Regions from separate parts of the Streptomyces sp. NPDC058045 genome, predicted to be linked through region 2. Evidence: riboswitches for the same ligand, from Rfam matches in the RefSeq annotation. Region 2 holds a riboswitch; each other region holds the start of a gene.
The links. A riboswitch is a leader RNA that binds a small molecule or an ion and turns the genes downstream of it on or off. The one in region 2 is predicted to bind cyclic di-AMP.
Positions count from the first base shown of each region.

Region 1: it holds a riboswitch for cyclic di-AMP, as region 2 does, so the genes downstream of both, ACFVST_RS13870 (M23 family metallopeptidase) here and ACFVST_RS08920 (transglycosylase family protein) in region 2, are expected to answer to the same signal.
Region 3: it holds a riboswitch for cyclic di-AMP, as region 2 does, so the genes downstream of both, ACFVST_RS01195 (M23 family metallopeptidase) here and ACFVST_RS08920 (transglycosylase family protein) in region 2, are expected to answer to the same signal.
Region 4: it holds a riboswitch for cyclic di-AMP, as region 2 does, so the genes downstream of both, ACFVST_RS24695 (M23 family metallopeptidase) here and ACFVST_RS08920 (transglycosylase family protein) in region 2, are expected to answer to the same signal.

Region 1 covers NZ_JBHVRR010000018.1:24,940-32,705, forward strand. The annotation lists gene ACFVST_RS13860 (GNAT family N-acetyltransferase) at 1-2,587, opposite strand, end outside; gene ACFVST_RS13865 (HPr family phosphocarrier protein) at 2,745-3,026, shown strand; gene ACFVST_RS13870 (M23 family metallopeptidase) at 3,091-3,900, opposite strand; cyclic di-AMP (ydaO/yuaA leader) riboswitch at 3,914-4,067, opposite strand; gene ACFVST_RS13875 (M16 family metallopeptidase) at 4,286-5,668, opposite strand; gene ACFVST_RS13880 (M16 family metallopeptidase) at 5,695-7,059, opposite strand; gene ACFVST_RS13885 (DNA topoisomerase (ATP-hydrolyzing) subunit A) at 7,396-7,766, shown strand, end outside.
Region 2 covers NZ_JBHVRR010000010.1:25,677-33,442, reverse strand. The annotation lists gene ACFVST_RS08930 (cytochrome P450) at 1-1,284, shown strand, start outside; gene ACFVST_RS08925 (transglycosylase family protein) at 1,409-2,461, shown strand; cyclic di-AMP (ydaO/yuaA leader) riboswitch at 2,627-2,860, shown strand; gene ACFVST_RS08920 (transglycosylase family protein) at 2,865-3,566, shown strand; gene eno (phosphopyruvate hydratase) at 3,888-5,174, shown strand; gene ACFVST_RS08910 (septum formation initiator family protein) at 5,283-5,768, shown strand; gene ACFVST_RS08905 (DUF501 domain-containing protein) at 5,904-6,446, shown strand; gene ACFVST_RS08900 (exopolyphosphatase) at 6,443-7,384, shown strand.
Region 3 covers NZ_JBHVRR010000001.1:246,970-254,735, reverse strand. The annotation lists gene ACFVST_RS01210 (helix-turn-helix domain-containing protein) at 6-668, shown strand; gene ACFVST_RS01205 (DUF6126 family protein) at 665-844, shown strand; gene ACFVST_RS01200 (tyrosine-protein phosphatase) at 861-1,658, opposite strand; cyclic di-AMP (ydaO/yuaA leader) riboswitch at 2,125-2,306, shown strand; gene ACFVST_RS01195 (M23 family metallopeptidase) at 2,310-3,173, shown strand; gene ACFVST_RS01190 (SGNH/GDSL hydrolase family protein) at 3,272-4,072, shown strand; gene ACFVST_RS01185 (dihydrofolate reductase family protein) at 4,438-5,025, opposite strand; gene ACFVST_RS01180 (carboxymuconolactone decarboxylase family protein) at 5,362-5,952, opposite strand; gene ACFVST_RS01175 (MBL fold metallo-hydrolase) at 6,183-7,376, shown strand; gene ACFVST_RS01170 (GntR family transcriptional regulator) at 7,594-7,766, opposite strand, start outside.
Region 4 covers NZ_JBHVRR010000053.1:16,175-23,940, reverse strand. The annotation lists gene ACFVST_RS24715 (ABC transporter substrate-binding protein) at 354-1,295, shown strand; gene ACFVST_RS24710 (alginate lyase family protein) at 1,441-2,697, shown strand; tRNA gene ACFVST_RS24705 (tRNA-Met) at 2,755-2,828, shown strand; gene ACFVST_RS24700 (PP2C family protein-serine/threonine phosphatase) at 2,989-4,182, shown strand; cyclic di-AMP (ydaO/yuaA leader) riboswitch at 4,434-4,585, shown strand; gene ACFVST_RS24695 (M23 family metallopeptidase) at 4,597-5,805, shown strand; gene ACFVST_RS24690 (PrsW family intramembrane metalloprotease) at 5,898-7,274, opposite strand; gene trmB (tRNA (guanosine(46)-N7)-methyltransferase TrmB) at 7,412-7,766, opposite strand, start outside.

The DNA of each region.
Region 1 (7,766 bases), on a different contig from region 2:
GCTCGGAGGGGGCTCCGGCCAGACCGAAGGAGAGCACGGCGCCCGCGGTGGGGTCGATCACGGTACGGACCACGGTGTCGACTCCGCGCGGCGCCATGGCCTGCACCACGGGGCGCAGTTCGGCCGGGGTGCCGAAGGTGTCGGTGAGTTCGCGGTAGGCGCCGCGCAGATGCTCCTCGTCGGCCAGGTCGAGCCGGACGCCGCCGAGGTCGGCGCGGTGGCGGAGATGGGGCGCGGTGGTCTTGAGCGCGACCGGGTAGCCCAGGGTGTCCGCGGCCCGTACCGCCTCCTCGCAGCCGGGGGCGGGGAGCGCCTGGCGTACCCGCACCCCGTAGTGGCCGAGCAGGCGGGCGGTGTCGCCGGGGTCGAGGGTGAGGCCCTGCGGGTCCTCGGCGGCGGGGCCGGCGAGGAGCCGTTCGATCTGCTCGGCGGCGGCCTGCTCGTCGATGTCCTCGAACGCGGGGACCCGCCCCGGCTCCCCCGCCTCCCGGCGCCACTGGGCGTAGTTGACGGCCTCGGCGAGCGCCCGCACGGCCCGCTCGGCGGCCGGGTAGGCAGGGATGTGGCGGGTGGGAGCGGAAGGTGTGTGGCGGGTGGGAGCGGAAGGTGTGTGGCGGGTGGGCGCGGCCGGTTCGCCGGGGTCGGGGGCGGTGGGTGGAGCGGGCCGGTCGGTGTCGGGGGCGGTTTCGCCGGTGGCCGGGCGGGGGGCGGAGGGGCCGGTGACGGCGGCGGCGGAGAGTGCCCGGGCGAGGCCGCCGAGTTCCACATGGACCACGGAGACGGGCTTGGCGGGGTGGGCCTCGACCGCGGAGCGCAGGGCGGCGGCGAGTTCCTCGTCGGAGGCGGAGTCCTCCCCGAGCGAGGGGATCGCGGTGACCACGACCGCGTCGCACAGGTCCCCGGCGAGCGCCTCGGTGAGCGCCCGGTGGAACTCCCGCGGGCCCGCCGCGGTGCTGAGGTCCATGGGGCGCAGCGGGCGCAGCCCTTCGGAGAGGCAGGCGTCGTAGGTGAGCAGGCCGAGGGATTCGGAGTTGCCGACGATGGCGACCCGGGGGCCCGACGGCAGGGGCTGGCCCGCGAGTTGGAGCCCGGCGTCGACGAGTTCGGTGATGGTGTCGACGCGGATGACGCCGGCCTGGCGGAGCAGCGCGGAGACGGTGGCGTGCGGCAGCCTGGTGGCGGGGACGGCGTGGCCCAGGGGCGCGACGCCGTGGTGCCGGGCGCCCTGCACCACGACCAGGGGTTTGGCGGCGGCGGTCCGCCGGGCGAGCCGGTTGAACTTGCGCGGGTTGCCGATGGACTCCAGGTACATCAGCCCGACTTCGGTCTCCGGGTCCTCGTACCAGAACTGGAGGACGTCGTTTCCGGAGACGTCGGCGCGGTTGCCCGCGGAGATCAGGGTGGAGACGCCGGCCAGGCCGGTGAGGCCGGTGCCGCGGCGGTGCAGCCGGGCGAGCAGGGCGATGCCGATGGCGCCGGACTGGGTGAAGAGCCCGATCCGGCCGGGGCGGGGCAGTTCGGGGGCGAGGGAGGCGTTGAGCCGGATGTCGGGCGCGGTGTTGACGATGCCGAAGGCGTTGGGGCCGATGAGGCGCATCCCCCAGGAGCGGACCTGGCGTACCAGTTCCCGCTGCCGTTCGCGGCCCGCGTCTCCGCTCTCCGCGTAACCGGCGGAGAGCACCACCAGTCCCTGGACGCCGTGTTCGCCGCACTCGGTGACGACCTGGGGGACCTGTGCCGCGGGGACGGCGAGGACCGCGAGGTCGACCCGGTCGGTGATCTCGCCGAGGGAGCGGTGGGCGGGGACCCCGTCCAGTGCGGTGCGGTCCGGTTCGAAGGCGCGGTTGACGGCGTGGAGGCGGCCGGTGAAGCCGGCGGTGCGGAGGTTGTCGAGGACGCTGCGGCCGACGCCGCCGGGGGCCCGGCCGGTGCCGATCACCGCGACCGAGCCGGGGCGCAGCAGACGCTGCACCGAGCGGGCCTCGGCGCGCTGCTCGCGGGCGTGCTGCACGGCGAGCGAGGCCTCGGTGGGTTCCAGGTCGAACTCCAGCCGCACCACGCCGTCTTCGAAGCTGCGCTGCTGCCGGTAGCCCGCGTCGGTGAAGACCTTGACCATCTTGATGTTGCTGGGCAGCACCTCTGCGGCGAAGCGGCGGATGCCGCGTTCCCGGGCCACCGCGGCGATGTGCTCCAGCAGTGCGGAGGCGACCCCGCGGCCCTGGTGGGCGTCCTGCACCAGGAAGGCGACCTCGGCCTCGTCGGCGGGTGCGGCGGCGGGCCGGCCCCGGGCGTCGATGCGGTCGTAGCGGACGGTGGCGATGAACTCGCCGCTGACGGTGGCCGCGAGGCCCACCCGGTCCACGTAGTCGTGGTGGGTGAAGCGGTGCACGTCCTTGTCGGAGAGCCGCGGGTAGGGCGCGAAGAAGCGGAGGTACTTCGACTCGTCCGAGACCTGTTCGTAGAAGTCGGTCAGATGCTCGGCGTCGTCAGGGGTGATGGGCCTGATCCGTGCGGTGCCGCCGTCGCGCAGCACCACATCGGCCTCCCAGTGGTCGGGGTAGGCGTGCCGGTCCGACGGGGTCTGCATGGGGCCCAGGGTACGGGTAGCGGTGCCGGCCCGGGGGGGCGCAGGCTTGGGCTGCACACCGGGCGCGGGGCTATGGCGGGCGGCTATTCTCCGGGTACCGCAGACGGTATGCAACACTGGTCTAGACAACTTTGCGACACCTGAAGGGCAGCATCACATGGCTGAGCGCCGCGTCAACGTCGGCTGGGCCGAGGGTCTTCACGCCCGCCCCGCCTCCCTCTTCGTCCGTGCCGCCGCGGCCTCGGGCGTTCCCGTCACCATCGCCAAGGCCGGGGGCGCACCGGTCAACGCCGCGTCGATGCTCGCGGTGCTGAGCCTGGGTGCCCAGGGCGGCGAGGAGATCCTGCTGGCCTCGGACGCCGAGGGTGCGGAGGTCGCGCTGGACCGTCTGGCCAAGCTGGTCGCGGAGGGTCTGGAGGAGCTGCCCGAGACCGTCTGAGGCCGCCCTGCACAGGTGTGAAGCCCCGACTCGGTCGAGTCGGGGCTTCACCGTGCGGGGACGGTCAGACGCTGAGGCCGTGCGAGCGGAGGTAGGTCAGCGGGTTGATGTCGGAGCCGTAGTCCGGGCCGGTGCGGGCCTCGAAGTGGAGGTGCGGGCCGGTCACATTGCCGGTGGCGCCGGAGAGCCCGAGCTGCCGGCCGGGTGTCACGGTCTGCCCGACCGAGACGCCGATGGACGAGAGGTGTCCGTACTGGGTGTAGGTGCCGTCGTGCATCCGCAGCACCACGTTGTTGCCGTAGGCGCCGCCCCAGCCGGCCTCGACCACGGTGCCGGAGCCGACCGCGTGCACCGGGGTGCCGGTGGCGGCGTGGAAGTCGATACCGGTGTGGCTGCCGGAGGACCACAGGGAACTGCCGGCGTGGTAGCCGGTGGAGACATAGGAGCCGGTGATCGGCAGGACATAGCTGCCCAGGCGCTTGCGCTCGGCGGCGCGAGCGGCCCGCTCCTTCGCCTCGCGGGCCTTCTTCGCCTTGGCCGCGCGGATCTTCTTCGCCTTCGCCTCGGCGGTCCGTTTGGCCTCGGCGGCGTGCCGCTGGGCGTCCCGCTCCGCCTTCGCCAGAGCGGCGGAGACCTCGGCGGCCTCCTGCTGCGCGGCGGCCTGGTCGTCGATCTGAGCGGCCATCGACTGGCCGAGGTCCACGGCGCGGATGAGTCCGGTGTCCCGGGTGCCTTCGTCGGCGGCGAGCGCGGGTCCGGCGAGCGTGCCGACGACGCCGGTGGTGGTGAGCGCGGCGATGCCGGCGGCCTGCGCGGTGCTGCGGTTGAGGCGGCTGGGCCGTCTGTGCTTCCCGGTGGCACGGGTGAACGCCATGGGGCGATGTCGTCCTTTCCTTCCCTGTCGCCTACCGGGTTAGCTGACGGGTTCGGAGCAGGAAGGTCTCCTACGGGCCCTGGCACGGCGCCCGATTCACCCCGGGGGGACTGGTGGGTCCCCGGCTCCCCCGGTTCACACTTCGGGGGACTCGGCGATGGCTGCCCGGTGCCGCGGGCGCGGCGTACTGCCTGACGAACAGCCGGACCGACGCTAAACGGGACAACTCCCGGGCAACAAACGGATCACCGCTTTTGAGGCGTATGCCACAGACAGATGGGCAACGTCCGTACTAATTCGGACATGTGAGGGGACATCGGTTTCCGAGACGCGCCACCGCCCGCACCGCTGAGGGTGCGGGCGGGGCACGTGCCGGGAGGCGTGGTCAGCCGGTGACCACGGACACCTCGCCGATGCCGAGCGCCCGTACCGGCTCGGCGATCTGCTCGGCGTCGCCCACCAGGACCGTCACCAGCCGGTCCACGGGGAAGGCGCTGACCACCGCGGCGGTGGACTCCACCGTGCCGGTGTCCGCGAGCCGCTGGTAGAGCCGGCCCTGGTAGTCGTCCGGCAGCCCCTGCTCGACCTGCTCCGCGAGCGTCGAGGCGACAGCCGCCGCCGTCTCGTACTTGAGCGGGGCGACCCCCACCAGATTCTGGACCGCGACATCGCGCTCCGCGTCGGTGAGGCCGTCCGCGGCCAGGGTGCGCAGCACCTGCCAGAGGTCGCCCAGCGCGGGCCCGGTGGAGCCCGTGTCGACCGAGCCGGAGATGGCGAGCATCGCCGCACCGCCCGTGCTCCCCTCCGCGGACGGCGCGGTGGACCGCAGCACCTGCCCGAAGGCCCGCACCCCGTAGGTGTAGCCCTTCTCCTCGCGCAGCACCCGGTCCAGCCGGGACGTCAGGGTGCCGCCCAGGCAGTAGGTGCCGAGGACCTGCGCGGGCCAGACCCGGTCGTGCCGGTCGGCGCCGATCCGGCCGATGAGCAGCTGGGTCTGGACGGCGCCAGGGCGGTCCACGATGACCACCCGGCCGGTGTCGTCGGCGCTGATCGGCGGCGCGGGGCGGGCCGGCGCGGTGTCCCCGGTCCAGGCGCCGAGCGTGTCGGCGAGGATCGCGTCCAGATCGGTGGCGGCCAGATCGCCGACCACGACGACGGTGGCGGTGGCCGGCCGCACATGCTTCTCGTAGAAGGCGCGGACCGCGGAGGCGTCGATGCCCTCGACGGTCTCCTCGGTGCCCTGGCGGGGCCGCGACATCCGGGAGTCGGCGGGGAAGAGGCGGCGGGACAGCTCCTTGGCGGCGCGGCGGGCCGGGTTGGCCGTCTCGTGCGGGATCTCGTCCAGGCGGTTGCGTACCAGGCGCTCGACCTCGCTGTCGTCGAAGGCGGGGGCGCGCAGCGCGTCGGCGAGCAGGCCGAGGGCCTTCGGCAGCCGGGAGACGGGCACTTCGAGGGAGAGGCGCACCCCCGGGTGGTCGGCGTGGGCGTCGAACGTGGCGCCGCAGCGCTCCAGTTCGGCGGCGAAGTCCTCCGCGGAGTGCTTGTCGGTGCCCTCGGAGAAGGCGCGCGCCATGATCGTCGCCACTCCGTCCAGACCGGCCGGCTCGGCGTCCAGCGGGCTGTCCAGCAGCACCTCCACGGCGACCACCTGCTGTCCCGGGCGGTGGCAGCGCAGCACGGTGAGGCCGTTGTCCAGGGTGGCGCGCTCGGGCGCGGGGAACGCCCAGGGCCTGGCCTCGCCCGGCTCCGGCTGCGGGTGGAACTCCATGGCGACTGCGGGTGCGGTCTGCTCGGTCACTTCGCCGCCTCGTTTTCCAGCTCGGTTTCCTGCTCGATTTCCTGCTCGTTCTCTTCGCCGGCGGGGATGACGGGCTCGTACACCAGGACCGCGCGGTTGTCGGGGCGCAGCCGGGCGCGGGCGATGTCGCGCACCTCGTCCGCGGTGATGTCCAGGACGCGCCGCACCGCGGTGAGCGCGAGCTGCGGATCGCCGAACAGGACGGCGTAGCGGCAGAGTTCGTCGGCGCGGCCGGCGACGGTGCCGAGCCGGTCCAGCCACTCGCGCTCCAACTGGGCCTGGGCGCGCTCCATTTCCTCCGCGGTGGGCCCCTCCTCGGCGAAGCGGGCCAGCTCCTCGTCGACCGCGGCCTCGATGACCGGGACCTCGACCTCGCCCGAGGTCTTCACATCGAGCCAGCCCAGCGACGGCGCACCCGCCAGCCGCAGCAGGCCGAAACCGGCGGCGACGGCGGTGCGGTCCCGGCGCACCAGCCGGTTGTAGATACGGGAGGACTCGCCGCCGCCGAGGACGGTGAGCGCCACATCGGCCGCGTCGGCCTGCCGGGTGCCGTCCTCGGGCAGGCGGTAGGCCGCCATCAGGGCGCGGGCCGGCACCTCCTCCGTCACGACCTCGCGCAGCTCCCGGCCGATGACCTCGGGCAGCGCACCGTCCCGCGGCGCGGGCTTGCCGTCGTGCCCCGGGATGGAACCGAAGTACTTCTCCACCCAGGCCAGGGTCTGCTCCGGGTCGATGTCGCCGACCACGGAGAGCACCGCGTTGTTCGGCGCGTAGTAGGTGCGGAAGAAGCTGCGGGCGTCCTCCAGGGTGGCCGCGTCCAGGTCGGCCATGGAGCCGATGGGGGTGTGGTGGTAGGGGTGGCCCTCGGGATACGAGAGGGCGGTGAGCTTCTCGAAGGCGGTGCCGTAGGGCACGTTGTCGTAGCGCTGGCGGCGCTCGTTCTTCACCACGTCCCGCTGGTTGTCCAGGGATTCCAGGTCGAGCGCGGAGAGCAGGGAGCCCATCCGGTCGGCCTCCAGCCACAGCGCCAGCTCCAACTGGTGGGCGGGCATGGTCTCGAAGTAGTTGGTCCGCTCGAAGCTGGTGGTGCCGTTGAGCGAGCCGCCGGCGCCCTGCACCAGCTCGAAGTGGCCGTTGCCGTGCACCTGTTTCGAACCCTGGAACATCAGGTGCTCGAAGAGGTGCGCCAGGCCGGTGCGGCCCGCCACCTCGTGCCGCGAGCCGACGTCGTACCAGAGGCAGACCGCGGCGACCGGGGTCAGGTGGTCCTCGGAGAGCACCACGCGCAGGCCGTTGGCCAGGCGGTGCTCCGTCGCTGTGAGGCCGCCGGTACCGGCCTGCGCTGTGGCCGTGTGACCCATGGGCATGTACGTCCCTTCGATCGCGGGGTCGTCGTCCGGTGGGACGTCCGCTGCGGGGCGGCGGACGTGGCCGGTGGAGCGACGAGACTGACGGGTGACCGGCCCGTCCGGCGGGCGGGCGGTGTCGGTCCTGCCACTGTATGCAGCGTGCCGCGAGGCGTCGAAGTTCCCGATGGGGCGAACCGTCCCGGATCGGGTGACACAAGGGCGCCCGGCACCCGGTGCGGGGCCGGTTCCGACGGGTCGCGGTCGGCCTTGTCAGTGGGCAGGTCCACAATGGTCCGCGTCAGAACCCGTACTTGCCCCGGCAGAATCTGTGAAGGAGCCGCAGCAGCGATGGCCCGCCGCAGCACGAAGACCCCGCCGCCCGACGACTCGTTCGAGGAGAGGATCCTCGACATCGACGTGGTCGACGAGATGCAGGGCTCCTACCTGGAGTACGCCTACTCCGTCATCTACTCGCGTGCGCTGCCGGACGCGCGGGACGGGATGAAGCCGGTGCACCGGCGCATCGTCTACCAGATGAACGAGATGGGCCTGCGCCCCGACCGCGGCTATGTGAAGTGCGCCCGCGTCGTCGGCGAGGTGATGGGCAAGCTCCATCCGCACGGCGACGCCTCCATCTACGACGCCCTGGTGCGCATGGCGCAGCCCTTCTCGATGCGGCTGCCGCTGGTCGACGGCCACGGCAACTTCGGCTCCCTGGG
Region 2 (7,766 bases):
CCTGTCCGCTCTCCGGAGTTGTCCGGGTGTCCGGAGTTGTTTTCGTGGGAGTTCGCGGCGGATCCGTATCCGGCGTATTCGTGGTTGCGGGAGCATGCGCCGGTGTTCTGGACGCGGTTGCCGAGTGGGGTGGAGGCCTGGTTGGTGACGCGGTATGCGGATGCGCGGGTGGCGTTGGCGGATGGGCGGTTGAGTAAGAATCCGGCTCATCATGATGAGCCGGCGGACGCGCGGGGTCGTACGGGTATTCCGGGGGAGCGGAAAGCCGAGTTGATGACGCATCTGCTGAATATCGATCCGCCGGATCACACGCGGTTGCGTCGGCTGGTGTCGAAGGCGTTCACTCCTCGGCGGGTGGCTGAATTCGCGCCGCGAGTACAGGAGTTGACGGATGGTCTGATCGATGCTTTCGCGGTGCGGGGGGAGGCGGATCTTATTCATGAGTTTGCTTTTCCGCTGCCGATCTATGCGGTGTGCGATCTGCTGGGGGTGCCGCGGGAGGATCAGGATGACTTCCGTGACTGGGCGGGGATGATGATCCGCCATGGGAAGGGTCCGCGGGGTGGGGTGGCCAGGTCGGTGAAGAAGATGCGGGGGTATCTCGCTGAGTTGATTCACCGGAAGCGGGAGGATCCCGGTGACGATCTGATTTCTGGTCTGATCCGTGCTTCGGATCACGGGGAGCATCTCACCGAGAACGAGGCGGCGGCGATGGCGTTCATTCTGCTGTTCGCCGGTTTTGAGACGACGGTGAATCTCATCGGCAACGGGGTGTTCGCGTTGCTGACGCATCCGGAGCAGCGGGGGTTGTTGCAGTCGGCGCTGGTTTCCGGGGATGCGGGGGAGGCGTTGCTGGAGACGGGGGTCGAGGAACTGCTGCGTTTTGACGGGCCGGTGGAGATGGCGACGTGGCGTTTCGCGCGGGAGCCGTTGGTGCTGGGTGGGCAGCGTATTGCGGCGGGTGATCCGGTGTTGGTGGTGCTGGCTGCGGCGGATCGGGATCCGGAGCGGTTCGAGGGGCCTGAGTTGCTGGATCTGGCGCGGGTGGACAATCAGCATCTGGGATACGGGCACGGGATCCACTACTGCCTGGGGGCGCCGTTGGCGCGGTTGGAGGGCAGGGTGGCGTTGGGGACGTTGTTGCGGCGCCTTCCCGATCTGCGGTTGGCGGTGGATTTGTCCGATCTGCGGTGGCGGGGCGGGTTGATCATGCGGGGTTTGCGGACGTTGCCGGTGGAGTTCACACCGTCCGCTGGTCAGAGGGTTTCTGACGTGCCGTCATGAATGTGATGTGTGCGTTATCGCTGATGCATCGACTTGTGACAGGTGTTCGACCCGGCTACGTTCACTGGTGACCTGGGTGAGTTGTCGCCTTGGTTGTCACCTCTGTCACGCGAAAGGCAATCAGATGCTTTCCGGGAACGGTCGGCACCGCCGCCCCCGCCAGGCCCCTGCTCTCGTCGTCGCGGCGGGGGTGGCCGGCTCCGCCATCGCCATCCCGCTGCTGGGCGCCTCCGGCGCGCACGCGGCGACCGCTGCGACCTGGGATCGCCTCGCCGACTGTGAGAGCGGCGGATCGTGGAGTGCGAACGAGCACAACGGCTACTACGGGGGGCTTCAGCTTTCGCAGAAGGTGTGGGAGTCGTACGGCGGTCTTGATTTCGCGCCGCGGGCGGATCTGGCGAGCCGGTCTCAGCAGATAGCCGTGGCGCAGAAGGTGCTGGCCGACAAGGGGCCGCAGGCGTGGCCGAGTTGTGCGCTGGTGCCGGGGCTCGGCAAGATCGCTGGGGGCGTGGGGGTGGACCCGGGCGCCACCGCCGAGTCCGCTTCGCCCAGTTCGTCCGCTTCCCCCGAGACGTCAGGAGGTTCCGGCGGCTCCGATGACTCCGGTACCGCCAGCGACAAGCCTGAAGCCTCCGGATCGCCGGACTCGTCCCAGTTGCCCGACTCATCCCCCTCGCCGGACTCCTCCGGCTCCACCGATGCCGCCGACCCCGCGGGCTCCTCCACTCCGTCCACCGGTTCCGCAGACAAGAACCACCGCGAAGGCGACACTTCCGACAACTCTCGCCCCGCGGACGGCACTTCGGCCGCGCCCACCGAATCCGCCCCCGCCGAATCCGCCCACCCCTCCGGCGGCCCCACGTCCGCCGACCCGGCCGGTTCCGGCCGCCACCGCGGTGGCGCCGCCGACGAGGGCGGGGCCCGCGACTCGTCCGGCCGCCACGCCTCCCGTGACCAGGCGCATGGCGAGGGAACGGGTGAAACGGATGAAGGGGACGGAACGTACAAGGTGCGTCCCGGGGACACGTTGTGGGCCATCGCGGGTGACCACGGGGTCGAGGGCGGATGGTCCGCGCTGTATGAGCGGAACGAGGGAATCGTGGGGAGCGATCCGGACCTGATCGTGCCTGGCCAGACCCTTGATCTTCGTCTTGAATCGGGCGAAACGCAGCGGTAGTTCGCCACTGGATGCCCGTTTTGGGATCGGTGAGAGATGAGTCTCAGAAGCCCTGATCGTCTTTGAATTTCCCGCCCCGGGCTGCTTACGGTCGAGACCGCTCGCCACCGCGGGCACCCTCGGACGCCCCGCCGAATCCTGCCGGCGTCCGAACGGGAACAGTCGTCGCGTCAAGCGCCGAAGGCAGGAGCGGGGGACCCAAGGTAAGTGCCGGGCCCGGCCGTTGGAGGGCTGAGCGGAGACGCGCAGCCGCCCGACGGAAGGTCAGGTCCGGCTGGGGGTGAAGCCGTGCGCCAGGTCGCACGGCCGGGCAATCCTCCCGGTGGCTCGGAAGCGAGCCCGGGAGACCCACCGGCCCGAACCCGACAGCTCACCTCGCAGGCGTCGGTGAGGGGATCACTTCATGCTGCGTTCCAAGGGCAAGCACCGCCGTCCTTCGAAGACCACCCGGGTCGCCGCGCTCGTCGGTGTCACCGGTGCCGCCGTGGCCGTGCCGCTGATGGCCGCCGGTTCGGCCTCCGCCGCCACCGCCTCCGAGTGGGACCAGGTCGCCCAGTGCGAATCCGGCGGCAACTGGTCGATCAACACCGGCAACGGCTTCTACGGCGGCCTGCAGTTCACCAGCTCCACCTGGGCCGCGTACGGCGGCACCCAGTACGCGCCGCGTGCCGACCAGGCCACCAAGGCGCAGCAGATCGCCGTCGGTGAGAAGGTCCTCGCTGGTCAGGGCAAGGGCGCCTGGCCGAACTGCGGTACCGGCCTGTCCAGCACCCCGTACGGCGGCGGTTCGCAGCAGGCGCCCAAGCCGCAGGCGCCGCAGCAGCAGGCCCCGAAGCAGGAGCAGACCCGCCCGGCGGCGCCGAAGCACGCGGACCGCTCCGAGCACCGTGCGGCGCCCAGCCAGAAGAAGACCGTCGAGACCCCGACCGGCAAGAAGGTCAAGAAGGGCGACGGCGAGTACAAGGTGAAGAAGGGCGACACCCTCAGCAAGATCGCCAAGGCGCACCATGTCGAGGGCGGCTGGCAGAAGCTGTTCAAGCTGAACGACGACATCATCGACGACGCCGACTTCATCTACCCGGGCCAGCAGCTCCACCTGAGCTGAACCACCCCGCGGCGCACTCCATGACCGGCCCTCGCCCCGGCGCGTGACACCCCCCGCACGTGCCGGGGCGAGGCCGTCCGTGTGCGCGCCCCCGCCCCTGCGCCACCAGTCGGAGAGCGCCCGGAATCCAGCCGGACGCCGGTCGGGAAGCGGCCGGAAACCATGTGGACTTTGCCCTGGTTCCGGATCATTCGGGCCTGATTTCGTCCCAGGGGACGGGCGGGCGGCGGACCGACCGCCGCGGGCCGGTTAGGCTCGTGCCGCGGGGCGAGGGCGATCCGGCTCCGACCCCGCACCTCCAGCGTCACATCCCAGAAGGAGATGCTCGTGCCGTCCATCGACGTCGTCGTAGCCCGGGAAATCCTGGACTCCCGAGGCAACCCCACGGTCGAGGTCGAGGTCGGCCTCGACGACGGCAGCACCGGCCGTGCCGCCGTCCCGTCCGGTGCCTCCACCGGTGCCTTCGAGGCCGTCGAGCTCCGCGACGGCGACCCCAACCGCTACCAGGGCAAGGGCGTCGAGAAGGCCGTCCTGGCCGTCATCGAGCAGATCGGCCCGGAGCTGGTCGGCTACGACGCCACCGAGCAGCGCCTGATCGACCAGGCGATGTTCGACCTGGACGCCACCGACAACAAGGGCTCCCTCGGCGCCAACGCCATCCTCGGCGTCTCGCTTGCCGTGGCGCACGCCGCCTCCGAGGCCAGCGACCTGCCGCTGTTCCGCTACCTCGGCGGCCCCAACGCGCACCTGCTGCCGGTGCCGATGATGAACATCCTCAACGGCGGTTCGCACGCGGACTCCAACGTCGACATCCAGGAGTTCATGATCGCGCCGATCGGCGCCGAGTCCTTCTCCGAGGCGCTGCGCTGGGGCGCCGAGGTGTACCACACCCTCAAGAAGGTCCTGAAGAACAAGGGCCTCGCCACCGGTCTCGGCGACGAGGGCGGCTTCGCGCCGAACCTCGGTTCCAACCGCGAGGCGCTCGACCTCATCCTGGAGGCGATCAGGGAGGCCGGCTACGCCCCCGGCCAGCAGATCGCCCTCGCGCTCGATGTCGCCGCCTCCGAGTTCTACCAGGACGGCAAGTACCTCTTCGAGGGCAAGGAGCGCTCCGCCGCCGAGATGACCGAGTACTACGAGGACCTGGTGGCCTCGTATCCGCTGGTGTCCATCGAGGACCCGCTGTTCGAGGACGACTGGGCGGGCTGGAAGGTCGTCACCGACAAGCTCGGTGACAAGGTGCAGCTCGTCGGCGACGACCTGTTCGTCACCAACCCGGAGCGTCTGGCCCGCGGTATCGAGGAGGGCTCCGCCAACGCCCTGCTGGTGAAGGTCAACCAGATCGGTTCGCTCACCGAGACCCTGGACGCCGTGGAGCTGGCCCAGCGCAACGGCTTCAAGTGCATGATGTCGCACCGCTCCGGCGAGACCGAGGACGTCACCATCGCGGACCTCGCGGTCGCCACCAACTGCGGCCAGATCAAGACCGGCGCCCCGGCCCGCTCCGAACGCGTCGCCAAGTACAACCAGTTGCTGCGCATCGAGGAGATCCTCGACGACGCCGCGGTCTACGCGGGCCGCTCCGCCTTCCCGCGGTTCAAGGCGTAACGCGGGCCGCCGCCGCCCGCCGGCGACACCTTGAGGTAGGCCACGTCCCCGCACCCGGTCCCGTACCGTGTGCGGGGACGTCCGCGCGTATCGGGGAGGCGGGAGCAGATGGCCGGAAAGGACCGGGAGGCCCGGGACCGGTTCTCGACCGCGACCAGGCTGCGGCTGCTCGGCGAGCAGACCGCGGCCCGGGTGTACCGCTCCCAGACCCGCCGTCAGGCGCGCCGCTCCCGCCTCACCGGCCGTGCCGCGCTCCTCGCCCTGGTCTTCTGCTCCCTGATCGTCGCCCTCGCCTACCCGATCCGCCAGTACGTCTCCCAGCAGGCCGAGATCGGCGACCTGCGGCGCCAGCGCAACGAGGAGCGCGAGCGGGTCGACGAACTCCGCGACCAGAAGGCACGCTGGAGGGACGACGCCTACGCGGAGCAGCAGATCCGCAAGCGGCTGCATTACGTACGGCCGGGGGAGACCGGCTACACCGTGGTCGGCCCGGAGGGCGCCCGCCTCCCCGGCGCGGACCGGGGCGACCCGGACCGCCCCTGGTACTCCAATGTCTGGGACGGCGTGGACAAGGCGGACCGCTCGGGCCGCTGACCGGCCGCCCGCCCCGGGGACCCGAGCCCGCCGCGGCCCAACCGCCGCCCCGCACCGGCCAGTTCACCCCGGCCTCTCATCCGCACGCAGCCCCACCCACCCCGCACTCCGACAACGAAAGACAGCCCGACACCCATGGACACCCCGCCGCCGCCCACCGAGCGCACCGAGCCGACCGAGGCGGATGTCGCCGCCTTCCGGGAGCAGCTCGGCCGCCCGCCCCGCGGCCTGCGCGCCATCGCGCACCGCTGCCCCTGCGGCCTGCCCGACGTGGTGGAGACCGCGCCGCGCCTGCCCGACGGCTCGCCCTTCCCCACGCTGTACTACCTGACCTGCCCGCGGGCCGCCTCCGCCATCGGCACCCTGGAGGCGGAGGGCGTGATGAAGGAGATGACAGAGCGCCTCGCCACCGATCCGGAGCTGGCCGCCGCCTACCGCGCTGCCCACCAGGACTATCTGCGGCGCCGCGACGAGATCGAGGAGCTGACCGGTTTCCCCAGCGCCGGCGGGATGCCCGACCGGGTCAAGTGCCTGCATGTGCTGGTGGCCCACTCGCTGGCGGCCGGTCCCGGCGTCAACCCGCTGGGCGACGAGGCGATCGCCCTGCTGCCCGAGTGGTGGCGCAAGGGCCCCTGCGTCAGCCCCGCCGACGATGCGACGGCGGAGGACGCCCGATGACACGGGTGGCGGCCGTGGACTGCGGCACCAACTCGATCCGGCTGCTGGTCGCCGACTGCGACCCGGCGACCGGCCAACTCACCGATCTGGCACGGCGGATGGAGATCGTGCGGCTCGGTCAGGGCGTCGACCGCACCGGCCGCCTCGCCCCCGAGGCCCTGGACCGCACCTTCGCCGCCTGCCGCGACTACGCCGCCGTCATCAAGGAGTCCGGCGCCGAGCGGATCCGCTTCGCCGCCACCTCCGCCTCCCGGGACGCGGAGAACCGCGAGGTCTTCGTCCGCGGGGTGCTCGACATCCTCGGGGTGCGGCCGGAGGTGATCAGCGGCGACCAGGAGGCCGAGTTCTCCTTCACCGGCGCCACCCGCGAACTCGCCGGCCGCACCGACCTGGAACGCCCCTATCTGGTGGTCGACATCGGCGGCGGCTCCACCGAGTTCGTCCTCGGCGACGACCGGGTGCGGGCCGCGCGCTCGGTGGACGTGGGCTGTGTCCGGATGACGGAACGGCATCTGGTGCACGGCGGGAAGATCAGCGATCCGCCGCGCCCCGAGGAGGTCGACGCGATCCGCGCCGATCTGGCGGCCGCGCTGGACCGGGCGGCGGAGACGGTGCCGCTGGGCGAGGCCCGCACCCTGGTCGGCCTGGCCGGTTCGGTCACCACGCTCGCCGGGATCGCGCTCGGTCTGGACGCCTACGACTCGGCGGCGATCCACCACTCGCGGCTCTCCCGGGCCCGCGTCGAGGAGATCACCCACCGCCTGCTGGCCTCCACCCACGCCGAGCGCGCCGCGATCCCCGTGATGCACCCGGGCCGTGTCGATGTGATCGCCTCCGGTGCCCTGGTGCTCCTGTCGATCATGGAACGGATGGGTGCGGAGGAGGTCGTCGTCAGCGAGCACGACATCCTCGACGGCCTCGCCTGGTCGATCGCCTGAGCGGTGTCCACGCCCAGGTGAGCGGGGTCCGAGGGGGCGTGCGGGGGCCCCGGTGAGGTGTCGCCGGGAAACTTCGTGAACTTCTTCACAAGGAATGGGGTGAGAAGTCTGGCTCTGCGGGCCCCGGAGTGCGCTCCCTCGGGGGCGAGGCGACCTCGGCCGGGCCGTTCCAGGGGTGCGGGCCGCTCGCGGGAAAGGGGCGGCGGGGCAGTGGTCCACTCCGGGACTTGATCGGGAGCGGCAGCTCAAGAGGGGTCGGCGCGGTCTGAAACGGTGCCGTGGTTCCCTCGTGCCGGGACGAGAGGAGTCAAGCGGGGCGCGAAGTGTAGCACGGGTGTCCAGGGTGCTTGTGAAGGGGCGCACTAAGTACCCCCTCCCGGCG
Region 3 (7,766 bases), on a different contig from region 2:
GAACTATGAGCGCATCCGATCCGGAGCCGCCCGGCCCCGCAGCCCCGGAGCCGACCGGTCCCACCGCAGCCGAACTGACCGCCGTAGCACCCCAGTTGCGCGAGCTGCGCCGCCGCGCCGGACTCACCCTGGAGGCCGCCGCCCGCGACGCCGGACTCTCGCCCGCCCACCTCTCCCGGCTGGAGACCGGCCGCCGTCAGCCCTCCCTGCCGATGCTCCTCGCCCTGGCCCGGGTCTACGCCACCACCGTGGCCGACCTCCTCGGCGAGACACCCGCCGACCCCCGCTCGGTGATCCGCTCCGCCGACATGGAGCCGAACACCGCGGGCGGCTGGACCTACCTCCAGGCCAGTGCGCCCGGCCGCGCCATGCAGGCCTTGCGGGTACGGGTGCCGTACGGCAGCCAGGGCGACATCGTGCGAGTGCACCCGGGGGAGGAGTGGCTGTACGTACTGCGCGGGCGGCTGCGGCTCAGGCTGGGCGACAGCACCCGCCTCCTCGGGCCGGGCGACAGCGCCCACTTCGACTCGCTCACCCCGCACCGGATCGCCGCCGCCGACGAGGACGGCCTCGAACTGCTCTTCCTGCACACGCTGTTGCAGAGCCCGGCCGCCGCACTCTGCCTCGGCCCGGCCGCCGGCCACACCGCCCCGGGAGGCACCCCGTGAACCCACCGGTCCACCCGGAGGACGACCCCACCCCCCAGGCCCCGGTGCGGCGGATGGTTCCCGAGGACAAACTGCCCCGCTCCATCTGGATCCGGCTGGTGGTGTACGTGGTCGTGGTGCACGGCCTGGCGGCGTTCCTGTACCTGCTCTTCAAGCTGGGCGCGGAGTCCGGATAGCGGTAGGTGTGGGCGGTCAGTCCAGCAGCCGGGCGCGCAACCGCTCCCGCACCTCGGCGGTCAGCCCCAGGCCCTCGGTGAGATAGGCCTCGGTCCCGCCCCAGGTGGACTCGATGGTGTCGAAGGCCGCCGCCAGATACTCGGCGCGGGCGTCGAAGAGCGGGCTGAGCAGCTCCATCACCTCGTCGGAGGTGCCGCCCGGGGCGTTGCCGGCGCGGTGCACCCGGTACCGGCGGTGCCGCGCGTTGGACTCCAGGTAGTCGGCCTCGACCGCGTCCCGTTCCACACCCACCGCGAGCAGGGTGACGGCGACGGTCACCCCGGCCCGGTCCTTGCCGGCCGCGCAGTGCATCAGCGCCGGCACACTGTCCTCGGCGAGCGACCGCAGCACCCGCCCCAACTCGTCGGTGCGGTCGGTGATCAGCACCCGGTACGAGTCGATCATGCGCTGGGCGGCGCGGCCCTCGGCGAGCAGGGCACGGAGCTGGTCCAGGTCGCCGTGGCGCACCATCTTCCAGAACTCGGCGCCGTCCGCGGGGTCGTTGAGCGGAATGCTCACATTGCGTACGCCGTCGATCTCCACATCCAGACCGTCCAGGGCGCGGTCGGCGGAATTACGGAAATCGAAGACGGTGTGCAGTCCCAGGGTGCGCAGGAATTCGGTGTCCGCCTTGGTGGCGTGCGCGAGATGGCCGCTGCGGAAGAGCCGTCCCGGGTGCACCTGCCGGCCGTCGGTGGTGGGCAGCCCGCCCACATCGCGGAAATTGCGCACACCGTCAAGTCGGGGTTCGGTCGAGGGGACCTGCTGCGTCACGTGGGCTCCTCCCGTTCGGCCACCGGCTCCGCTCGCCGATGGGCACGAAGTCCCGACCCTACGGCATGGGGCGGCGGTACAGCATGGGTCGCACATCATGGGCTGCGAGTCGATCTGTTCCGGTCTGCCGTATATAAGGCCATATAGAGGCGCGTTGAGGAAACCGGGCGATTGCCATCACATCGGAAGTGTCACCACTCGCCCCAAGTCGCCCTGGAATGCCGGGTTATGAGGCGCGAGAGGGTGAGCAGGATCATAGTGGTGACGGTGGGTGGTGGTGGCCGGAAGGGAGGCGGGTGGGTAAGAGGGCGGGAAGTGGCGGGCGTTGAGAACGTTCCCGCAATTCCGGAAGATCAACGGTCCACGGAGCGTGACCGCATTCTCCGTAAAGGATCTGGGAAAAGCATTCCGCCCGCGCATTCCGTGCTTGTCGCCGCCACGTGCATTCGCCTACGGTCGCGCTCACTCCGGACGGACGCCGAATCCTGCCACCGTCCGGAATCCAACCGACCCACTGCCGGCAGGAGCGGGGGACCCGACAGGTACCACGCCGTCCCGGACGGCTAGGGGTGAAGCCGCTACGAGAAGGCGGCCGGGCATCTCCAGTCCGAACCCGACAGCTCACCTCGCAGGCGCCGGAGAGGACCCGCCATGCCCGCGAAGGGTAGACACCGCCGTACCCGCACGACCTTCCTGTCCCGCTCGCTGACCGTGGCCGGTACCGGGGGCGCCGCGCTCGCGCTGCCGCTGCTGGGTGCCCCCGCGGCGCACGCCGCCCCCGGCCAGTCCGCCAAGCCCGCCCAGGCCCCGGCGCAGACCCGGGCCGCGACGGGGACCGCGTCCGCCGCCACCTACACCGTGCAGGCCGGGGACTGCCTGGCGCGGATCGCGAAGGCGCAGCAAGTCGACGGCGGCTGGCGGCAGTTGTACCGGGACAACCGCGGCGCCATCGGCTCGGACCCGTCGCTGATCCACCCCGGTCTCCGACTCACCCTCGGCAAGCCCGGCGCGGCGAAGGCCGCACCCGAGACCGCCGCCGAGACCGCACCCCGGAGTGCCGCCCCCAAGGCCGCCGCCCCCAAGCCCGCCGCCGCGTCCGCCTCCGCCGGCGGTTATGCGCTGCCCGTGGCCGGTGCCACCGTCGGCACCCCGTACCACCAGGCCGGCGGGATGTGGTCCAGCGGCTACCACACCGGTACCGACTTCGTGGTGCCCACCGGCACCGGGGTGCGCGCCGTCGCCGCGGGCACCGTCGTCTCCGCCGGGTGGGGCGGCGCCTACGGCAACCAGGTCGTCGTCCGGCACGACGACGGCAGGTACTCGCAGTACGCGCATCTGTCCCAACTGGCCGTCGCCGCAGGGCAACAGGTGTCCGGCGGGACGCCGATCGGGCTCTCCGGCGCCACCGGCAACGTCACCGGACCGCATCTGCACTTCGAGATCCGCACCGGCCCGGACTACGGCTCCGATGTCGACCCGGTCGCCTATCTGCGCTCGCACGGCCTGACCATCTGATCCCGGGCACGGCGGACGGCCGGGTGGCGTATCTCACCCACCGTCAACGCCTGGCTACGGTGGCGTAGGTCACTGGTCGCGGTGAAGGATGTCGTCACGTGGCAGAGCCGACATCCTTCACCAGTGACGCGATCCGGTCCTTCGCTGCCCTCGGCGACAGCTTCACGGAGGGCGTCGGGGACCCGGGCCGCGACGGGCACTTCGTCGGCTGGGCCGACCGCCTCGCCGTCCTCCTCGACGACCGCGTGCCCGAACACAGCTTCCGCTACGCCAACCTCGCCGTACGCGGCAAACTCCTCGACCAGATCGTCGCCGACCAGGTGCCGCGGGCCCGGGAACTCGCCCCCGACCTGGTGACGTTCTGCGCCGGCGGCAACGACATCATCCGCCCCGGCACCGACCCGGACGACGTGGCCGAACGCTTCGAGCGCGCGGTGGCCGACCTCAGTTCCGCAGTCGGCACCGTGATGGTCACCACCGGCTTCGACACCCGCGATGTGCCCGTGCTCAAGCGGCTCCGCGGCAAGATCGCCACCTACAACGGGCATGTCCGCGCCGTCGCCGACCGCTACGGCTGCCCGGTGCTCGACCTGTGGTCCCTCAAGACCGTCCAGGACCGCCGCGCCTGGGACGGCGACCGGCTGCACCTCTCACCCGAGGGCCACACCCGGGTCGCCCTCCGCGCCGCGCAGGTCCTCGGCCTGGAGGTGCCCGCCGACCCGGACCAGCCGTGGCCCCCGGAACCGCCGCGCGGCACCCTCGACCTGCGGCGCGACGACATCCACTGGGCCCGCGAGTACCTGGTGCCCTGGATCGGACGCCGCCTCCGCGGCGAATCCTCCGGCGACCACATCGAGGCCAAACGCCCGGACCTGCTGCCGATCCAGGACACGGAGTAGGTACCGAGCAGGTACGGCGGGCCTGGGTCGTGTCCGGCGGAACATATGGCTTTCTGGCGGGTCGGTCGCTGGCCGGTGTCGACTCGGCCCCCTGCACCCGCCCACCAGTACGCGGCCGCCGCCGCCCGCAAGTCCCGGCCGCGGTTCCCGAAAGAAGGTACGACGCCCCGGCACCACCGCCCCGAGGGGGACTCGGGCGGTCCCCGGTGGCGGAGTTCGGCCAAGTCATTGCGGACCTGACGCTCGGCCGTCGTCGGCGGGGCGCCTGCCCAAACGGGGTCCACCCGAGGTTCCTTCGAGGTCCCCGAGGTCGGGGGACGGGGGCGCGAGGGCGGCGGGGACAGCCTGGGTGGGGCTGCGGAAACTCAGTTCCCGCCGTCCCCCACAGCGTCGGCAAGCCCGCGCCGCGACTGCTCCCGCACACGGAAGCGGAGCGTGGTGACGGCGCCCGACTGGGTGTTGCCGAACGGTTCCAGCTCGACCCTGCCGAGGCTCGGGGGCGAGAAGCGGACACCGTCCCCGAGGAGCACCGGCAGCACGTACACCAGGATCTCGTCGACGAGCCCGTGCCGCAGGCACTGGGCGGCCACGTCGGCACCGAGGATCTCCAGGTTCCTGCCGCCCGCGGCGCGGCGTGCCGTGGCGACGGCCTCCTCAAGTCCACAGGTGAGAAAGGTGACCGCAGGGTCCGGCTCCTCCGGCGGCCGGTGGGTGAGGACGAACTGGGCGCCCCCGTCGTAGCCGGTGCCCTCGTCGGCCATCCGTCGCGCGACCTCGTAGGTGCCGCGGCCGATGAGCATGGCCCCCGTGGCCGCCATGACCTCCGGGACGTCGTCCGGGGTCAGATATTCGGCGATCCAGTCCATCGCATGTCCACGGCCGGCGATGAAACCGTCCAGCGACATGGCCCGGTTCACGACCACTCTTCCGGTGCCGGTGCTGATCTCGCTCATACGTCTTCCCAAGGAGAGTGGAGGCCGGAAGCCGCATCATAGGCCGCCCGGGACGGGCAACGGCCTTACCGGACACCCTCGTTGCTCAGGCGGTCTGTACCCACGGGGCGATGCCCTGGCCCGGCCCGCATCCGCCTGCACCACCGACACCACCGACACCACCGACACCACCGACACCACCGACCCTCGCCCTCGAACCGGTCGACGTTCCCGAACCCGACGGTGAGCCAGGTTCTGCCGGGGCGCCGTCCCCGCAGGAGGCCGAGTCGACGCCGACCACCGACCAGTCGATCCGGCCCGCGAGGTCGGCGTCGGCCCGGACAGCCCGCACACGACCTAGGTCGGCGTGCCCCCGGTCGCGGTGGTGGCGGTGGTGTGCTGCTGCGGTACCGCGCAGGTTTCCTTGAAGCCCTGGCTGGTGAGGCCCAGGGCCGCGTTGGTGCGGGAGCGCAGGTTCTCCACCGAGATCATCATCGTCAGCTCCACGAACGCGGGCTCGCCGAGCCGGTCCAGCAGGCGGGCGGCGAGCTCGTCGTCGACGGTGGGCGGGGTCGCGGTGACGGCCTCCGCGTACTCCAGCACATCCCGCTCCAGCGGGGTGTACACCTCGCTCTCCCGCCACTGCGGTACGGCCTCCACCTTCTCCCGGGCAACGCCCCGGGAGACGCTCTCCCAGTAGCCGAAGTCCATGCACCAGGAGCAGCCGATCGAGGCCGCGGTGGCCATCTCGGCCAGCGACTTCAGCGTCGGGTCGAGCCGCTTCCAGCGCGCCAGCGACTGCTCGAAGCGCAGATAGCTCCACAGCACCCGCGGCTGGTGCGCCAGCGCCTTGCCCGGGTCGAGCACCTTGCCGTAGGTGCGCTTCGAGTACCACTCCATGAGGCGGAAGAAAGCGGTACGGGGCGGATCCAGGGAGATCCTGGCCATGGGAGACACCTCCGATGAGTTGCGTACACCGGGCGCCCGTCGCGACGTCCGACACCGGTTATGACGGAGTGGCCCCGGCGGGATGTGACATCGGCCGGGCATCCGCGGGCGGCCGTTCCGCGTCCTCCCCGGTGTCACACCCGCATCACATAATGGAACGACCGCATGACCACTCCATGGCATGAGTACCCCGCCTGCGTGAGTATCCCGCCGAGACCAGGAGGCGCCCCGTGACCGATATCCGATCCCTCAGCTCAGGACTGCGTTCGCTGAGGCCGGTCGCCTTCGGCGCGGAGCCCACCGGTGCCCGGCTCGCCCGTATCCGCAGCTCACCGCAGTTCGCCGACGGCTCCTTCCGTAATCCGGTGGGCGCCAGGGCCCGGCCCTCGGGCGGTACCGCGCTCAAGCTCGCCGGCACCTACCTCAGCAAGGAGGACCGGGCCCGCCGCGCCCCGCAGGGCACCATCCCCGTCCACCCCACCACCCTCCGAGACCTGGCCACCCCGCCCGCCACCGGTCTGCGGCTGACGTGGATGGGGCACTCCAGTGTGCTCGCCGAGATCGACGGCGCCCGCATCCTCTTCGACCCGGTGTGGGGTGAGCGCTGCTCTCCGTTCGCCTTCGCCGGGCCGCGCCGGCTGCACCCCGCGCCGGTGCCCCTCACCGCCCTCGACCCGATCGACGTGGTGGTCATCTCCCACGACCACTACGACCACCTGGATCTGCCCACCATCCGCGCCCTGGCCGGTACCGGCACCCTCTTCGCGGTGCCGCTCGGCGTCGGCGCCCACCTGGAGTTCTGGGGCGTCGCCCCGGAGAGGGTGCGCGAGCTGGACTGGCACGAGTCCACCGAGATCGCCGGCCTCACTCTGACCGCCACCCCCGCCCGCCACTTCTGCGGCCGCGGCCTGCGCAACGATCAGCACACCCTGTGGGCGTCCTGGTCCGTCACCGGCCCCGAGCACCGCGTCTTCCACAGCGGCGACACCGGCTACTTCCCCGGCTTCCGCGACATCGGGGCCCAGTACGGCCCGTTCGACGCCACGATGATCCAGATCGGCGCGTACAGCGAGTACTGGCCCGACATCCATATGACCCCCGAAGAGGGCCTCCGCGCCCACCTCGATCTCCAGGGCGGTGACCCGGCGGGCGCGCTGCTGCCGATTCACTGGGGGACTTTCAATCTCGCCCCGCACCCGTGGGCGGAGCCGGGGGAGTGGACGAGGGACGTGGCCGAGGAGGCGGGCCAGGCAGCGGCGTTCCCCCGGGCCGGCGAGCCGTTCGAGCCCGCGGGGGAGTTGCCGGCGGAGCCGTGGTGGCGCGCGGTCTCCGGTCCGATCGCGCGTCCGTGGCGTCGCCCCCGACCTGCTGACGACGTTGCCGAGCCGCGCAGCGACGATCTCAACCTCACGAGCGAGAGGTGACGTTGAGACAACACCTTCCTGGGGGTGCCTCTGTGGTCTCGGCATGGGCAGCGGTCGATCAGAGCTAACTGCTCGATGCCCTGGGCGAGTTGGGCCCCGCCTACGCTGGTGCCGGCCACCGTGATGGACCAGGAGAGCGCCGATCTCGCGACGGGCTCCCGCATCTGCTCTTGGTCGACCTCTGCACCTGACAGGCCCTGTGGGCGCGTCGGGACGGCTACATCACGCCCCGGATGTCGCGGGAGGACTGGTCAAGGTGGGCGCGGATGTGGTGCTGGGCGGCCTCGGGGTCGCGGGAGGCGATGGCCTCGGCGATCTCGCTGTGGTGCTGGGCGCTGGTGACGCTGGGGCCGAGGCGGTCGCGGCAGTAGTACCAGAGCCGAAGATTGA
Region 4 (7,766 bases), on a different contig from region 2:
ATGGTGCCGGGGGGTTGTCCCGGCGCGTCTGTCCGGTGCGCAGGCACCAAGGCCTCCTCGGGGGACTGGGCGGTGGCCGTGCGGCGCCGGGCCGGTGGTCGGGCCGGCCGGTTCCGCCACGGCCCGTCAGAAGGGTCGATCGTGCTGAGCGGGCTCCGAGCGTAGCCACAACGGAAGCTGATGCGCACGAGTCCGCCAGGAATTGACAGCAGCCCCGGGGGGTCAACAATCACATCTTGGTCAAGAAGGGGCACCGGGACGAGTGTGGGCGCCGAACGCGGTGATCTGATCGGTCCGAGGAGCGCACCGCGACCGGCGCGCCCCACCCGACGCCCAGACCCGGATGGGACACCGTGAACGCAACCGCACACACCCGTACGCGCACCCTCGCAGGCGTGGCCGTACTGGCCGCCGCACTGGTGGGCTGCGGCTCCTCCGGTGACTCCGCCGGGGACGACCCGCTGAAGAACGACAAGGCGGACAGCGGCACCGTCGTCGTCGGATCCAACAACTTCGCGGAGTCCATCCTGCTCGCCGACATCTACGGCGAAGCCCTCAAGTCCCAGGGCATCAAGGTGAGTTACAAGCCGAACATCGGCAGCCGCGAAACCACCTACGGCCTCATCAAGAACGGCACCCTGACCGTGCTGCCCGAGTACAACGGCGCCCTCCTCGCCTACCTCGACAGCAAGGCCGCGCCCAAGACCGTCGACGAGACCCAGACCGCCGTCAAGGCGAAGCTCGACAAGAAGCTGACCCTCCTCCAGCCCTCCCCCGCACAGGACCGGGACGCCGTCACCGTCAACGCCGAGACAGCGAAGAAGTACCACCTGACGGAGAAGTCCACCATCGCCGACCTGAAGGCGGCCGCACCCGGCCTGGTCATCGGCGGCTCACCCGAGTTCCAGCCCCGGCACCAGGGCCTCAAGGGCCTGAAGTCCGTCTACGGCGTGGAGTTCAAGTCGTTCAAGGCACTCGACGCGGGCGGCCCCCTCACCACCGCCGCCCTCAAGAGCGGCAACATCCAGGCCGGTGACGTCTTCACCACCGACCCCGGCATCGCCAAGAACAAGTTCCTCGCCCTGAAGGACCCGGAGAACCTCTTCGGATTCGAGAACGTGGTCCCGCTGGTACGCAAGGCGGACCTGCCGAAGAAGGCCGCCGGCGTCCTGGACGCGGTGTCCGCGAAGCTCGACACCGCGACCCTGCTGAAGCTCAACACCCAGGTACAGAACGACCATCAGGACCCCATGGACGCCGCCAAGAAGTGGCTGGCCTCCGCCGGCCTCGACTGACCCGCGACCACCTCCTCCTCCGCCGCCCGGGTTGCGGCGTGGCCCGCACGGCGCAACCCGCCCTGCGCACCCGCCGATCCCGCGGCACGCTGCCAGAGGGCATCGGCGGGCCGCACCGGTCCGCCACCCCTACCCGGAGGTGGAGATGACGACGGCACGGCAGCACCCACGGGTGCGTCTCGGGCAGGCCCGAGGCCCTGGTGCACCGCTGGTGCTGCTGCTGGTGCCGCTGCTGGTCTCGCTGCTCGCCTCCTGTGGCACCCTGCCCGGCGCGAGCACCACCGCCCACGCCAAGCCCGTCGGGAACGGCGACTTCCACCACCCCGGAGTCGTCGTCAGCAAAGCCCAACTCGACACCGCACGCGACCGCGTCAACGCCGGCAAGCAGCCCTGGCTCTCCTCCTACCTCGCCATGCGCGACAGCAAGTACGGCTCCCTCGCCTACCGGGCCACCCCCTTCGCAACCGTGCAGTGCCCACCCGACACCCGCCCCGGACACGGCTGCGTGGAGGAACGCCAGGACGCCGTCGCCGCCTACACCCAGGCCCTCCTCTGGTACATCACCCGCGACCGGCAGCACGCCGCCAAAGCCGAGCAGATCATGGACGCCTGGTCCGCCGAGGTGAAACGGCACACCGACGGCAACGCCGGACTCCAGACCGCGTGGGCCGGCTCCACCTGGGCCCGCGCCGCGGAGATCGTCCGCCACACCGGCGCCGGCTGGCCCGAGCCCCGGGTGCACCGCTTCGAGACCATGCTGCGCACCGCGTACCTGCCCGAGGTCGACAAGAAGGTCCCCGACTACAACGGCAATTGGGACCTCGCCATGACGGACGCCGCCATCGCCATCGCCGTCTTCCTCGACGACCACCGCACCTTCGACACCTCCCTCGCCCGCTTCAAGTCCCGCGTCCCCGCGTACTTCTACCTCTCCTCCGACGGGAAGAGCCCCAGGACGGTGCCCGGCAGCAGCTCCCGCACCCCGCGGCAGATCGACACCTACTGGTTCGGGCAGAACGTCTACGCCGACGGCCTCGGGCAGGAGACCTGCCGCAACTTCATGCACGTCGGCTACTCGCTCGCCGCCACCGGGCATATCGCGGAGACCGCCTGGCACCAGGGCGTCGACCTGTACTCCGGGGTGAAGGACCGGCTGAAGGCCGCCCTGGAATTCCACTCCCGCTACCAGCTCGGCGCCCGCGCCCCCGGCTGGCTCTGCGGCGGCAAGGTGGAACGCACCCTCGGCCCCGACCTGGAGGTCGACGCCAACCACCTGGAGAACCGGCTCCATCTGTCGCTGCCGCAGACCGACAAACTGAACCGGAGGACCCGGCCCGCCGGCACCGACGACCTGTTCGTCGCCTGGGAGACCCTCACCCACGACGACAGCCCCGGGAAGTGACCTGCCGGGCGCGATGTGCGCGGCACCCCGCGAATGGCGTACACTTCAACTCATCGACGCGGGGTGGAGCAGCTCGGTAGCTCGCTGGGCTCATAACCCAGAGGTCGCAGGTTCAAATCCTGTCCCCGCTACTGAAGGCCGAGGGGCCGGAACCAGAAAATGGTTCCGGCCCCTCGGTGCGTTCCCGGCCGGACCCCGTAGACCGGTCGGACCGCACGGGTCGCCGGGTCGGCCGCGGCGGGAGAACCTGTACGGGGCGCCGCAGCGGGCGCGAGGCGGCGGGAGACGCAGGTGGGCCAGCCAATATCAGACGAGAACGGGCAGCCCGGCCCGGTGCCCCACACGGCCAGCCGCCTCCTCACCGAACAGAACTTCGTCCGCGCCCTGCCGGTGCTGCTGATCGCCGTGTCGGCCCTGGTCGTCGCCGTGGTGCCGGTCCGCTACAGCGTGGTGCCGGTCCTGGTGGCGCCGCCCCTCGTCGCCGCCACCTTCTACCGGCTCCGCGGCACCGTGCTCATCGGACTCGCCTCCCTCGCCATCATGATCGTCCGCCGCCTCGACGTCGGCGACATCGCCCAGACCCGCGGCGTCAGCGGGATCGCCACCTTCCTCGTCGTCAGCCTGCTCGCCGTCCTCATCAACCGCGAAGTACGCCGCAGCGACGCCCTGCTCGCCTCCTCACGGCAGGTCGCGGAAGCCGCACAGCGCGCCGTACTGCCCGCACCGCCGGCCCGCCTCGCCGGCCTCGACATCGCCGCCCGCTACGAGGCCGCCCAGGCGGAGGCCTTCATCGGCGGCGACTTCTACGCCGTGCAGGACACGCCGCACGGCATCCGCATCGTCCTCGGCGACGTACGCGGCAAGGGCATGGACGCGGTCGGCGCCGTCGCCGTCGTCATCGGCGCCTTCCGGGAGGCCGCGGAATGGGAGAACACCCTGGAGGCCGTCGCCCGCCGACTCGACCGGGCCCTCAGCCGGGACGCCGTCCTGCGCTACGGCGACGAACCCGCCACCGGCCCCGGCCGGGACGCCGCCCTGGAGAGCTTCGCCACCGCCGTCCTCGTCGAGATCCCGCACGGCGAATCCCGGCTGCGGCTCCTCAACCGCGGCCACCCCGACCCGCTGCTCCTCGCCGTCGACGGCAGACTCCGCGAACTGCCGCCCGCGGAGGCCGCGCTCCCGCTGGGCTTCGGCGACCTCGGCGGCCGGCCCGACCGGTCCACCGAGACCGACTTCCCGCCCGGCGCCACCCTCCTCCTCTTCACCGACGGCCTCACCGAGGCCCGCGACCGTCACGGAACCTTCTACGATCCCGTGACCTTTCTCACCGGCCGCGTCTTCCGCACCCCCGGCGCCATGCTCACCACCCTCGTCGAAGACGTCCGCCGCTACACCGGCGACGGGTCCACCGACGACCTGGCGCTACTCGCGGTACGCCGCCCCATCACCCCGTGGACCGGCCCGGAGGGCATCCGGCCGCGGTGAAAGAGCCGCAGGCGAGGCCCGCGTTACCAGGGGTGACCGTGCGACGCCGCTGCGCACCGGAACTGAGCACCCGTCAGAAGCGCGCACTTCGCGGAACGCGGTTCAACTCGGCCGCATCCGCCCGCAGGTGCCCCGAAAAGTCCGCTGCCCCGCCGTCAACGATCAGCCGGAACGGCTTGGAATCGAACCCCCTCGTCTATTAACGTTCGATAACGCAGCGCGGTCGTCCCAGCCGTCACCAGCGTCGGCTCCGTGCGCACGCGCCGAATCCCGCAAGGGAACCGGGGAACCACCAACTTGGGGTGAATCCGGCCTCCTTCCCTGCCTGTGTGAAGGAAGCCGGTAGGAGACCTTCCTGCTCCGAACCCGTCAGCTAACCCGGTAGGCGAGAAGGAAGGAAAGGAGCACGCCCCCGTGGCGTCCAACCGCCCTGCCCCCGAGCCCCGTTACGCGCCCCACCCCCACGGCGCCTTCCCCGACGGGTTCGACCCCTACGGCAGCACCCGCGCCTTCACCGTCCCCGCCCCCCGCGGCGCCTACCAGCACCAGGGCGCCTACCAGGACCAGTGGGAGGCGGAAGGCCACGGCACCGCCTACTTCGACGCCTACCCGGGCCCCGAGCAGCCCGAGGCCGAGGACGACTATCAGGAGTGGAACCCCACCGAGGACACCGTCCGCCCGGTCCGCGGCCGGCACCGTGTCGCCAAGCAGCGCGGCGGCCTGGCCCGTTCCTCCACCGTCCTCGGCGTCGGCGTGATCGCCGCGGTCGGCGCCGGCGGCATAGCCTCCGCGCAGGGCAAGCCCCCGGTGAGCGTCTCCGTACCGGACCTGTCGACCGTCACCGACTCCCTGCCCGACGCCAAGTCACTGCCCGGCGTCGGCTCCCTGATCTCCGACGACTCCGGCGACGAGACGACCACCCAGGCCGCACCGCTCACCGGCGCCGGGCTCACCACCACCGACACCGAGGACGGCACCACCGACGCCGGTGAGGCACTGCGCAGCCGCATCCTCCAGCAGGCCGAGCAACAGCAGGACCACGCCTCGTCCGCCGCCGCTGCCGCCGCCCAGGACGCCGCCGCGCAGAAGGCCGCCGAAGAGGCCGCCAGCCAGCAGAAGAAGGCCGCGGACGACATCAAGGCCAAGAAGGAGGCGGCGAAGAAGAAGGCCGCCGAGGAGGCCGCGAAGAAGCGGGAGCGGGAGCGCCTCGCCAAGCTCGCCAAGAGCTTCAGCCTCCCCGCCGTCTCCTACACCCTCACCTCGCACTTCGGGGACCCCGGCGCCATGTGGTCCTCCGGGCACCACACCGGCCTCGACTTCGCCGCCCCCACCGGCACCCCCCTCAAGGCCATCCACACCGCCACCGTCAAGGAGGCCGGCTGGGCCGGCGCCTACGGCTACCGCACCGTCCTCGAACTCGATGACGGCACCGAGCTGTGGTACTGCCACCAGTCCTCGCTGAACGTCAGCGCCGGGCAGAAGGTCACCACCGGCGACACCATCGGCCGCGTCGGCGCCACCGGCAACGTCACCGGCCCCCACCTCCACCTGGAGGTCCACCCCGGCGGCGCCGGAGCCATCGACCCGCTGGGCTGGCTCCAGAACAAGGGCATCAACCCCTGACACCCCACACCCCGGCGGCCCTGGCGACACCCCCCCGACGCCAGGGCCGCCGGCCTGCGCCCGCCCCCAACACCCGCCCGCGCAAAGCCCGTTCAGGCACCGCCCGTTCCCGCACCGCCCGGGTACCGCTGCGGGGCGGGCGGCTGCGCGTACGGATTGGGATACGGGTGCTGATACGGGAGCGGAGACGGGTGTGCGTACGGGTTGAGGTGGGGGTGGGGTGCGGTGCGGGGGTCCCAGGCGGGCCAGGGGCCCCACGGTGGGACGGGCACCGGGGCCGCCGCCCGCGCCGCGTACTCCAGGGCCGGCCCGGCCACCGCCCGCCGCGACCACAACTCGTGCAGCAGCGCCCGCTCCCGCGCCGCGTAGTCGGGCCCCGGACGCCCGGCCCGCCGGGTGCGGTGCCGCAGAAAGGCCAGCGAGGTGGCGTACGCCTCGTACTCGGACACCGTGCGTGCGGCGGGGCGGCCGCCGCCCGGGGTGTGCCGCGCCCGGTCCCGCGCCAGCCGCCGGGCCCGCATCGAACCCAGCGCCCACGGCTCCTGCGGACCGAGCCAGCCGGCCCGTGTGTAGGCGGGGAGTTCGGTGCGGACGGTGCGCAGTTCCCGCTGCCGGGTCCACACCACCAGCCAGGTCACCACGGCGAACACCGGCACCATCAGCGCCGCGTACACCGCGACGAAACCGTAGTCGCCCAGCTTGGGTGAGCTGTTCCAGGCGGCGTGCAGGCCCATCGCCAGCAGCAGTCCCGCGGCGGGTGGCAGCAGCCGGCGGGGGAGGGAGCGGGCGGAGGCGGCGGCCAGGCCGAAGCCGATGCCGGTGAGCACGGTGAACAGGGGGTGCGCGAACGGCGACATGACGATCCGCACGAAGAACGTGGCCGCGGTCAGCGAGGACAGTCCGCTGTCCCCGGTCAGCCGGTCGCTGCCGAAGGCCGTACCGAGGTAGAGGACGTTCTCGGTGAAGGCGAAGCCGGAGGCGGAGAGTCCGGCGATCACCGCGCCGTCGACGACGCCCGCGAAGTGGCGTCTGCGGAAGAGGAACACCAGCAGGACCGCGGTCGCCTTGGCGGACTCCTCCACCACCGGCGCTATCACCGTCGTCCCCCAGGTGCCGGCGCGTGAGGGGTCCGCGGTGGCGGTGGCGATCCAGTGGGTGGCGAAGCTGTTGGCGACGATCGCGATCAGCGCCGCCGCGCAGGCCCCCCAGGAGAACGCGAAGAGCAGGATCCGCCACGGCCCCGGATCGACCCGGTCCAGCCAGCGGAACGAGGCGATCAGCAGCGGCACCGGCAGCACCGAGAGACCGAGCCCCACCAGGAAGCCCTCGGTGCCGGTCTGCTCCCGGACCAGGGCCAGGATCACCAGCCCCGACAGGGCGAGCAGCACGCTCAGCGCCGAGGCCCGTATCGCCCGCCGCTGCCACCAGTGCGGACACCCTCCCGGTACCGTCCGCGTCCCCGGTGGCACGGCCCGCGTTCCGGGGGACGGCCGGTGGCCCTGGGGCGGCGGGAGCGGGGGTCGTGCGGACACGTGCTCGACGGTAACCGGCGCGGGCCGCACGGCGCGACGCCGACCGAACCTCCGGAGCCCGGCCCCCCGAACCGTCAGCGGCGCCGGAACAGCAGATCGTGCACCGGGTGCCCCTTGTCGAGGCCCTGCCCTTCGAAACGGGTCAGCGGCCGGAAACCGGGACGCGGCGCGAACCCTCCGTCCGCCGCCGTGTTCACGAACGAGGGGTGCGCCGAGAGCACCTCCAGCATCTGCTCGGCGTACGGCTCCCAGTCGGTGGCGCAGTGCAGCAGGGCGCCGGGCCGCAGCCGGGCCGCGGCCAGCGTGAGGAACTCCGGCTGGATCAGCCGCCGTTTGTGGTGCCGCTTCTTGGGCCACGGGTCGGGGAAGTAGACCCGCAGGCCGTGCAGCGAGTCCGGCGGCAGCATCTCCTGGAGCAGGATCACCGCG